3 linked regions of the Adhaeribacter radiodurans genome follow. The protein of the gene in region 1 interacts with the protein of each later gene in a pairwise test. Links are inferred from orthologs where the notes say so. Each region holds a gene or a part of one and is shown on either strand. Other genes may lie near its edges.

The links.
Region 2: the proteins of ung (region 1) and HUW48_RS21870 interact in binary tests that used the Escherichia coli proteins (3 or more experiments, as listed by UniProt). The link is inferred for Adhaeribacter radiodurans from one-to-one orthologs.
Region 3: the proteins of ung (region 1) and HUW48_RS02965 interact in binary tests that used the Escherichia coli proteins (3 or more experiments, as listed by UniProt). The link is inferred for Adhaeribacter radiodurans from one-to-one orthologs.

The regions. Positions count from the first base shown.
Region 1 is NZ_CP055153.1:1,909,123-1,912,230, reverse strand. Bases 61-3,006 are described here. They hold ung (uracil-DNA glycosylase), read right to left. Parts: upstream 1,894-3,006; coding sequence 1,228-1,893; downstream 61-1,227. Other genes in these bases: HUW48_RS07980 (O-methyltransferase), read left to right, coding at 2,406-3,006; apaG (Co2+/Mg2+ efflux protein ApaG), read left to right, coding at 2,006-2,392; lepB (signal peptidase I), read left to right, coding at 61-1,147. Outside these bases: dapB (4-hydroxy-tetrahydrodipicolinate reductase), read left to right, coding at 1-35; more of lepB, read left to right, coding at 53-60; more of HUW48_RS07980, read left to right, coding at 3,007-3,108. UniProt on the Escherichia coli protein: Excises uracil residues from the DNA which can arise as a result of misincorporation of dUMP residues by DNA polymerase or due to deamination of cytosine.
Region 2 is NZ_CP055153.1:5,478,685-5,481,684, reverse strand. Bases 144-2,981 are described here. They hold HUW48_RS21870 (class I SAM-dependent DNA methyltransferase), read right to left. Parts: upstream 2,374-2,981; coding sequence 913-2,373; downstream 144-912. Other genes in these bases: hsdR (type I restriction-modification system endonuclease), read right to left, coding at 2,377-2,981; HUW48_RS21875 (restriction endonuclease subunit S), read right to left, coding at 144-916. Also shown: more of HUW48_RS21875, read right to left, coding at 1-143; more of hsdR, read right to left, coding at 2,982-3,000. UniProt on the Escherichia coli protein: The subtype gamma methyltransferase (M) subunit of a type I restriction enzyme. The M and S subunits together form a methyltransferase (MTase) that methylates A-2 on the top and A-3 on the bottom strand of the sequence 5'-AACN(6)GTGC-3'.
Region 3 is NZ_CP055153.1:584,289-587,359, reverse strand. What follows is about bases 111-3,019. They hold HUW48_RS02965 (nucleoside-diphosphate kinase), read right to left. Parts: upstream 1,821-3,019; coding sequence 1,401-1,820; downstream 111-1,400. Other genes in these bases: HUW48_RS02960 (DHH family phosphoesterase), read left to right, coding at 2,163-3,019; HUW48_RS02970 (lysylphosphatidylglycerol synthase transmembrane domain-containing protein), read left to right, coding at 145-1,221; HUW48_RS02975 (segregation and condensation protein A), read left to right, coding at 111-158. In the rest of the region: more of HUW48_RS02975, read left to right, coding at 1-110; more of HUW48_RS02960, read left to right, coding at 3,020-3,071. UniProt on the Escherichia coli protein: Major role in the synthesis of nucleoside triphosphates other than ATP. The ATP gamma phosphate is transferred to the NDP beta phosphate via a ping-pong mechanism, using a phosphorylated active-site intermediate.

The sequences.
Region 1 (3,108 bases):
GCGTATTTGGAATGAAAGATATGCTAAATTTGTAAGTTACAATATCAAACGTATGAATATCAAGATTTTAACGAAACCTGAAAGAAAAACAAAAAAGCAAAAAAGCTTCTTTCGGGAATGGGGCGATGCTATTTTATTTGCGGTAGTAGCAGCTACTCTAATCCGGTGGGCTACTTTCGAAGCGTATACGATTCCTACTCCTTCCATGGAGAAATCGCTGTTAGTAGGGGATTATCTGTTTGTGAGTAAGTTACATTATGGCCCTCGTACCCCGCGAACTCCCTTGCAGGTACCGCTTACCCATCAAACTATTTGGGGAACCAGCATTCCTTCTTATTCCAGTGCTATTCAGTTAAAATCGCACCGGTTACCTGGTTTTTCTTCAGTAAAAAATAACGATGTGGTGGTATTTAATTATCCCCCGGAAGATCAATACCCCGCCGACTTACGCACTAATTATATTAAACGTTGTGTTGGCATTGCGGGCGATAAAGTAGAAATACGCGATATGGAGGTTTACGTAAATGGTACCTTAGCCACTAAACCTGAAAAGCTGCAGTACAGTTACTATTTGGTTACAGATCAGGCCATAAACGAAAAAACCTTCGAGGAATACGACATTACGGACATTAATATGGTGCAAGGTGGATACATCGTACATACAATGCCCGAAACCGCCGAAAAATTAAAAACCTTAGGTTTTATTAAGGAAGTTCAATTATTAAAAGATCCGGTGGGAGTAGCAGACCCAAGTGTATATCCCAATTTGCCTTCACGGTTTAAGTGGAACAAAGATAATTACGGACCGATCCAAATCCCGAAAGAAGGCCAAACCATTACCCTCGACTCCATGACAGTGCCTCTTTACGAAACAGTTATCCGGAAATACGAAGGCAATGAAAACGTAGAAGTACAAGGAGATCAGGTTTTTGTTAATGGTAAAGAAATTAAAACATATACCTTTAAGCAAAATTACTATTTTATGATGGGTGATAATCGCCATAACTCGGCAGATTCACGCTTTTGGGGTTTTGTTCCGGAAGATCATATTGTAGGTAAAGCAGTTCTTATCTGGATGTCGGCCAATCCAAATGGTGGCATAGGGGGTAAAGTTCGCTGGAACCGTATCTTTAATATTATTCATTAATAATTAGATAAATAGAAAACAAAAAAGTACTGGCTTTAGTCAGTACTTTTTTGTTTTTAGTTACTACGGTTAATTAATTTTTACCAGTCTATTTCGGCTAAGCCATGTTCTTTTAAGTAAGAATTAGCCTGGCTAAAATGCCGGCAGCCGAAGAAACCTTTGTCAGCCGCAAAAGGCGATGGATGAGCCGCTTTCAGAATGCAATGCTTTTTCTTCTGCTCAATAATTACTCCTTTCTTTTGCGCGTAGGCTCCCCAAAGCATAAAAACTAAATTATCCTTTTTTTCTGATACTATCTCTATAACGGCATCCGTAAACTCTTCCCAGCCTTTTTTCTGATGAGAACCGGGCGTATTTGCCCTTACCGTTAAAGTAGCATTCAGCAACAATACGCCTTGTTTCGCCCAGCGTTCCAGATTGCCACTCTTCGGAATAGACTTGCCTAAATCATCTTGTATTTCCTTAAAAATATTGCGTAAAGAGGGCGGTATAGCCACCCCATCGTTCACTGAAAAAGCCAGCCCGTGGGCCTGTCCAGGTCCATGATAAGGATCTTGTCCTATTAAAACTACTTTTACCTGATCAAAGGGGCATTTATCAAAAGCATTAAAAATCTGGCCGCCTGGTGGGTAAATGGTATGAGTGGCGTATTCTTCCTTTACAAATGAAATAAGCTTTTTAAAATAATCTTTCTCAAATTCTGGTTGCAGTTCATTTTGCCAACTTTTTTCTATTTTAACGTTCATACAAGTATGCTTTATGATTTTACTTTTAAACAGTATTTTTTTACTATTTTCTTGTTTTACAAAAACTATTGCCTAAAATTGAATGTTAATTACCAACAAAAGCGCTCGCCATATGGATACAACCACCACAGAAGGAGTAAAAATAACGGTTACTACCAATTATTTACCTGATTATTCCAGCCCTTCGCAGCAGCATTTTGTTTTTGCTTACAAAATTATTATTGAGAATAACAGCGAGTTTACCGTAAAGTTACTAAGACGTCATTGGTATATTTATGATTCTAATGCGGTTGTACGCGAAGTAGAAGGAGAAGGTGTAGTAGGTCAGCAACCGGTGCTGGAACCAGGCGAATCGCACGAATATGTATCGGGATGTAACTTAAAAACCGGTTTAGGTAAAATGCGCGGTACTTACACCATGGAAAGACTGGTAGACGGAAGTTTGTTCACCGTGAATATTCCGGAATTTGTGTTAATTGTACCTTATAAATTAAATTAGTTTTACCTTATTCGTGTTTGTAATCCGGCTGGTATATTATTATGTAATACATTTAATTAAATCTACCCGGTTACATGGTATTCACTCCCCCTTCGTTTTCGATTTATATAACCGGGTAATTATTCATACCGGCTCTTTTAGTATTTTTCCGGCCATCGAGAAAATACGTCAAAGTCTTTATAAAAATAACAAGCAGGTATTAATTACCGATTTTGGTGCGGGTTCCCGTACCCAAAATACGCGCACTAAAACCATAAGCCATATTGCCCGTACGACGGCCAACCCTCCCCGCAGAGCGCAATTACTTTTTCGTCTGGTCAATTTTCAGCAACCAGTTACCATTTTGGAAATTGGCACCAGTTTAGGCCTTACTACTTCTTATTTGGCAGCAGCTAAAAAGAAAGCGCAGGTATTTACATTAGAAGGCTGCTCTCCATTGGCTCAGCAAGCTGAATTAGTTTTTAAAAAACTTCAACTCAAAAATGTAGAAGTAATAACCGGCAACTTTGATGAAACCTTACCAATTGTATTAGCTGGTTTAAATACCGTAGATTTTGTTTTATTTGATGGTAACCATCGTTACGAACCCACTTTACGTTATTTTGAATGGTGCCTGACAAAGTCCACCGAAAACAGCGTTTTTGTATTTGATGATATTTACTGGTCAAAAGAAATGCAGCAAGCCTGGAAACAGATTTGTAAACACCCCGAAGTGA
Region 2 (3,000 bases), 3.6 Mb from region 1 along the record:
CTGACTGTTCATATTTTATATAGTTTGTATATTCAAAACCTGCAAGCTTGGTAACAAAGGCAAGAAATTCAATATTTGTTATTGTCCAAGATTCTGGAATATCGGTTGTTATGCCATAGTCTATTTCAGGAATTTCTTCTAAGAATATTTTACGTGGCTTTCTTTTACCTGCTTTTGTAGCATCATCACATTGAGCCATATAATTAAAAGCCCTTTGTTCTTTAAGCCTCAGAAGAAGTTCATTTGCTGATTCAATATTCGCATTTACTTCTCGCCACTTTTCCGTTAATTTACCAGTTACAGCTTGGGTGAGGACGGCTTGGCGGAAGGTTTTAAGAAGCTCTGGAATACGTTCCAGCTTGGCTTTCAGGGCATCTAGGTGCTGAAAGGCTTCATCCAGTTTGGCTACAATGCGTTTTTGCTCGGCAAGTGGTGGGAGTGGGAAGGAGATTTTAGATAAATTTCCTCTTGAAATTCTAAGTCGGGTTGAACCAGAGGCTAATTCATAAATTTCTTTTTGAATTTTAGGAGAATTTATAATATACATTAGCCATTTTGGATTTACTCCATCTTGACCAGGTCTAATAACCGCCACATCAACCACAGTCACATATTTTCCAGATAATGGAAAAATACATGCTCTACCTAAAGGATCGGGCATGCGTGCAACTAAAATATCTCCCTCATTTAAAAAAGTACACTTTAATTCTTTTGCCTTTTCAGAAGTTAAAAATCTGAAAGATTTATCTCTAAATTCCCCTACACCAATATCGGCTAACTGGATTAGCCGTACATCTCCATTTACATCTTGGTCTTTTGATTCTACCCAGTCACCATCAATGAAAATGCCATCATTGGCTATGAACTCTGAAATAGATGCTTCTACCCAATTCTCAGGTAATTCTTTTCCTCTCATCCCAACAACGCCATTATACTATTTAACTCAGTTTGTATAGATTTCAATTCTTCGGCAGCTTCTCGCGCAATATCTATAGGCTCATCAGTATTAGCATCGTTGCTAAAACTAGCATCGGCAATCAATCCTAAATCCAGAGAGTCGTTCTTTTTGGCAATATCTTCCCGTGTTAAGCAACTCCAGCGTTCATCTTGCACCAAACCTCTTTTTTCGTGGTCTACTTTACCATCAAAAGCTTCCTTCACTTCGGTAATTTCAATGCCACCAGTATAGGCTTTTACAAAATCAGCGAAAGCAAAACGGGTAAAAGGCGTGCGCTTGCCGTAGCTTGGTGCGTTCGTGCGCATGTCGTAAAACCAAACTTTTTCAGTATTGCCATTTTCAGTGTTGCCGCGCTCAAAAAACAACACATTGGTTTTTACCCCGGCGGCATAAAAGATTCCGGTGGGCAATCGTAGGATGGTGTGCAGGTTGCACTTGTTCATTAAGTCATGGCGTATTTTGCGGCCATCGCCGTCTTCAAACAGCACGTTGTCGGGCAATATCACGGCCGCCCGGGCACCGCCTTTTTTGTGCAAAGAACGGTAAATGTGCTGCAAAAAGTTGAGCTGCTTGTTGCTCGATAGATAGGTTAAATCATCGCGGGAAGGGCGTTCACCGCCTTGCTTAGTGCCAAAGGGCGGGTTAGCCAACACGCCATCGTAATTCCGGAAGCTCTTGCCTAATTCCGAAAGGGTATCACCCATTTCGATGCGGCTTTCCAGACCGTGCAGTTTGGCGTTCATGAGGGCCAGGCGGTGGGCATCCTGCACCAGTTCGCAGCCGCTAAAAGCTTCGTTTATCTGGAACTGCCGTTGTTTATCGTCCAGGTCGTAATAATTATCGGTCTTTTCGCGGAGGTACTGGTCGGCGGCAATCATGAAACCGAAGGTGCCGGCGGCTGGGTCGTTCCAGCGTTCACCTACTTTCGGGGAAATTAAATCTACCATTACGTTAATCAACGGCCGGGGCGTGAAATACTGACCGGCCCCGCTTTTCTTTTCGCCGGCGTTGCGCTCCAGCAGTTCCTCGTAAATGGTAGCAATTTTGTCTTGTTCGTGTTCATCGTACCAATCAATGGCATCGATGCTGGTAATAAGGGTGCGCAGGTTTACCGGCTTACGCAGGGTAGATGAGGCGTTGGTATAAATTTCCTTTATCGCCGCATTATTCGATTTGGTACTAATGGTAGCTAGCATCTCCCGGTACCTATCAAATAAATCTTTATTATCGGTAATGCTTTTTAACCTAGACCATTGGTATTCTTCCGGAATATCTACTTCAAATTTCTTTACTTCCGAGAGGCGTAAAAATAAAATATAGGTTAATTCATTCAGGTATTGGTGATAGGTAACGCCGTCGTCACGTAATACATTACACAGGTTCCAGAGTTTATTCGCAATTTCGTCAGCACTCATTCTTTAAGCAGTTTGAATATATAAATGTTCGTTCAGGGTAGAGATAACCTCTTCCAGTTGGTTATCAAATATTTTGTTCAGGCGCAAAAAGCCCCCGTCATCGGCAAATGGGGACTTATCCAGGTCTTCGAGCTGCAGAATGCTTTCCTGCAGCAATTGCTTCTCGAAACGGTCCAGCCATTTCTCCTGGGTTTTATTCCAGGGGCGCATGGCTTGTACCTTTTTCACGGCATTTTTAATGCGGTCTTCGTGGCTGATGAGGGAATTACCCATGGCCAGAGTCCGAATATAGGAAATAATATCGGCCGCAATGTCCTCCTTTTTTACTTCTTTCCAGGCTGTCCGGATTGTTTTCTGGTTAAAGCCGGCTTGGTCCAAAGCTAAATATAATTCTTTTAGCGATTGCCGGTTTAGGTTTTTCGGGCTGGTACACACCATATCCAGCGCAGCAATCCTGTTCGGGTTGGTTTTAATAAATTGGGTAAAGCTTTCCAGGTAGTCTTCCGGCTTTTTAGCTTTGCCGTAACCAATTTCGGTGCGCAGGTACTCGTCGTGGTGTTCCGACACGTACATCACTGAGGAAGCTGGTTTTAACTCGTCGAGGTACTGCCACAAACCCGATAGCTG
Region 3 (3,071 bases), 1.3 Mb from region 1 along the record:
CTTTTCCGGATAAAATTGGAATTATTTTTAATTTCTTAGCCATTTTGGATATGCTACAACTGCAGGTAATTAGCATAATTATTGACGAAGGCTTTAATAATTTCCGGCTTAAAGTATTTGAGGAATCTTTACAAGTAGCTTCTGATGGATCTGAATAGAAAAAAATTACTGGAAAACTTTTCGACAAAGCGAATATTAATTCCAGTATTTATTGGATTGGTGGTAATTGGCTACATGTTTTACCGGAACAACAATATCACCGATTTGCAAAATTTAAAAAATGCCCAGCCCTTTTGGCTGGTTATGACTATTTTGGTGTTAATAGTTCGCGATGCAGGATACGTTTATCGTATTCGGCATATCACCGAAAAAGTCCTTACCTGGCGCAAAAGCCTGGATGTAATTATGCTGTGGGAGTTTGCCTCCTGCGTGTTGCCGTCGGTGGCGGGTGGTTCTACGGTAGCGGCCTTTATTATTAACAAAGAAGGCATTCCATTAGGTAAGTCGTTGGCGTACGTAATGGTTACCGCTATGCTCGACAATATGTTTTTTTTAGCAGCAGTACCTCTAGTTTTGTTTGCCACCCAAGGCGATGTTTTCCCCGATGTAACCGCTCTACCCGAATCATTTAAAGCAGGTTTAGAGATTGCATTTATTATTAGCTATTTACTAATTGCTTTATACGCGATGTTAATGTGGTACGCTTTATTTCGCAACCCTAAAGCAGTTAAACGATTATTCCTACGAATTACTTCAATAGGTTTTCTAAAAAAGTGGCGGTTAGCGGCTTATAAACATGGCAACGAGTTAGTATGGGCGTCGCGGCAATTAAAAGGTTATTCTTTTGGTTATTGGAGCAGAGCCTGCTTATCTACTATCTTCGTCTGGACGGCTCGTTACTATGTTATTAATTGCTTGATTGCAGCTTTTACCAATATTGGCTTTCAGGACCACATGCTTATTTTTTCGCGTAACCTAATTTATAAAGTAGTACTGTTAGTAGCTATAACGCCCGGAGGCGCTGGTTTCGCCGAAATTGCTTTTCCTACTTTTTTTGGTAAATGGCTAGGTAGCTTTACCACTGTTATTGTATTGCTTTACCGCATGGTTACCTATTATCTTTATTTAATTTTAGGTTCTGTATTTTTACCACGCTGGGTATCCAGGGTATTTGGCACTAATGTTAAACCAGAATTAGAGCCGGAGCTATCAACCAAATAAAGTTTCTGAAAGGCCCCCTTTGTTAAAAGGTCTGGTTTCTTTTATAGAAATAAATTTTAAAACTAAGCATGCTTCTAATAATAAAAGAGAAAGCTGGCTCATTAAAATGAACCAGCTTTCTCTTTTATTATTTTAATTTAATGTTTACCCTATTTCATTATTGTTTGAAAAGCAGCCATTTAGAAACGCTCATCGGCAGCAAAAAAGAAATCTCCCTCGATTTGGGCATTTTCATCAGAGTCAGAGCCGTGTACGGCGTTGGCTTCAACAGATTTAGCAAACTTTTTCCGGATGGTTCCTTCTTCGGCTTGGGCCGGATTAGTAGCTCCAATCAACTTACGAAAATCGGCTACTGCATTTTCTTTCTCCAGAATCATGGCTACAATTGGGCCAGAGCTCATATAATTTACTAAACCCTCGTAAAAAGGACGTTCTTTGTGCACTTCGTAAAACTGACCAGCCCGCTCCGAAGTTAATTTTGTTTTTTTCAAAGCAACAATCCGGAAACCACCCGCTTCGATCATTTGAGTAATAGCGCCAATGTGGTTGTCTTGTACCGCATCCGGCTTAATCATTGTAAATGTTTGGTTAGTAGCCATGTATATAAATTTGTTTTTTTTAGTAAATAATAATATTTAATAGTTTATAAAGGTATATGTTGAAAAACTGGATTGCTGAATTGTTTTTAAATTGTACAACCTATTATGGATTATGTAAAAAAGTAAAACAACTTTCCAGTCTTTTAACCTTCCAACTTTAAAGCCAACCGCAAAACCGGCGCAAAATTAACAGAGTTCGGCAATATACTACTAATAATTAGCTGGTTTAAGCGTTATTTGACTGCTGTTTGAGCCTTGATAATTAATGTTTTGTTTTAAATTATTTTATACCGAATTTTGTGTCTTGCACCTAATTTTTAAAAAGGAGCTTTTAAGCTAAGAATGCAACAAATTACTGCTCTAAAGGAACTGCTTCAGGAACCAAAAGAGATTCTGATCACCACTCACCATAAACCTGATGCCGATGCATTAGGTTCTTCGCTGGGTTTAGCTGGTTACCTCAAAAAGAAAGGTCACGTAGTTACAGTAGTTACCCCTTCTGATTACCCGGATTTCCTTAACTGGATGAACGGTAACAACGAGGTAATTACCTACGACCCGAATGTAAATGATGAACTAGTACGTAAATTAATAAATCAGGCCAACGTTATTTTCTGTCTCGATTTTTCTTCGTTGAGTCGAATTAATGAATTGGGCCCTTATGTACAAGAAGCGCCGGGCGTAAAAGTACTGGTTGATCATCACTTAGAACCCGAGAATTTTGCCGAAATAAGTTTCTCCAATACCAAAGCTGCCGCTACCGCCGAGTTGGTGTTTGAATTAATTCGCGATTTAGGCGACCAATCGTTAATTGATGTTCATATTGGCGAATGCTTATACGCGGGCATTATGACCGATACGGGTTCTTTCCGGCATCCGAGTACCTCGCGTAATGTTCACTTAATTATTGCCGAACTGCTGCACGTTGGCGTGAACACTTCTAATATTCACCGTCTTATTTACGATAGTCATACTGAAACCCGGCTGCGGTTTTTAGGCTATGTGCTGAAAGATAAGCTAACCGTACTCCGGGAATTTAGAACAGCTTATATTGCTATTACAGCCGACGAATTAAAACACTATGATTCTAAAACCGGCGATACCGAAGGCCTCGTAAATTTTGCCTTATCTATTGAAGGAGTAGTTTTTGCTGCTTTAATAATTGACCGTAGTAACGCCGTTAAAATGTCATTCCGGTCGGTAGGCGATTTTTCAGTGAACGATTTTGCGCGCAAACATTTCCAAGGAGGT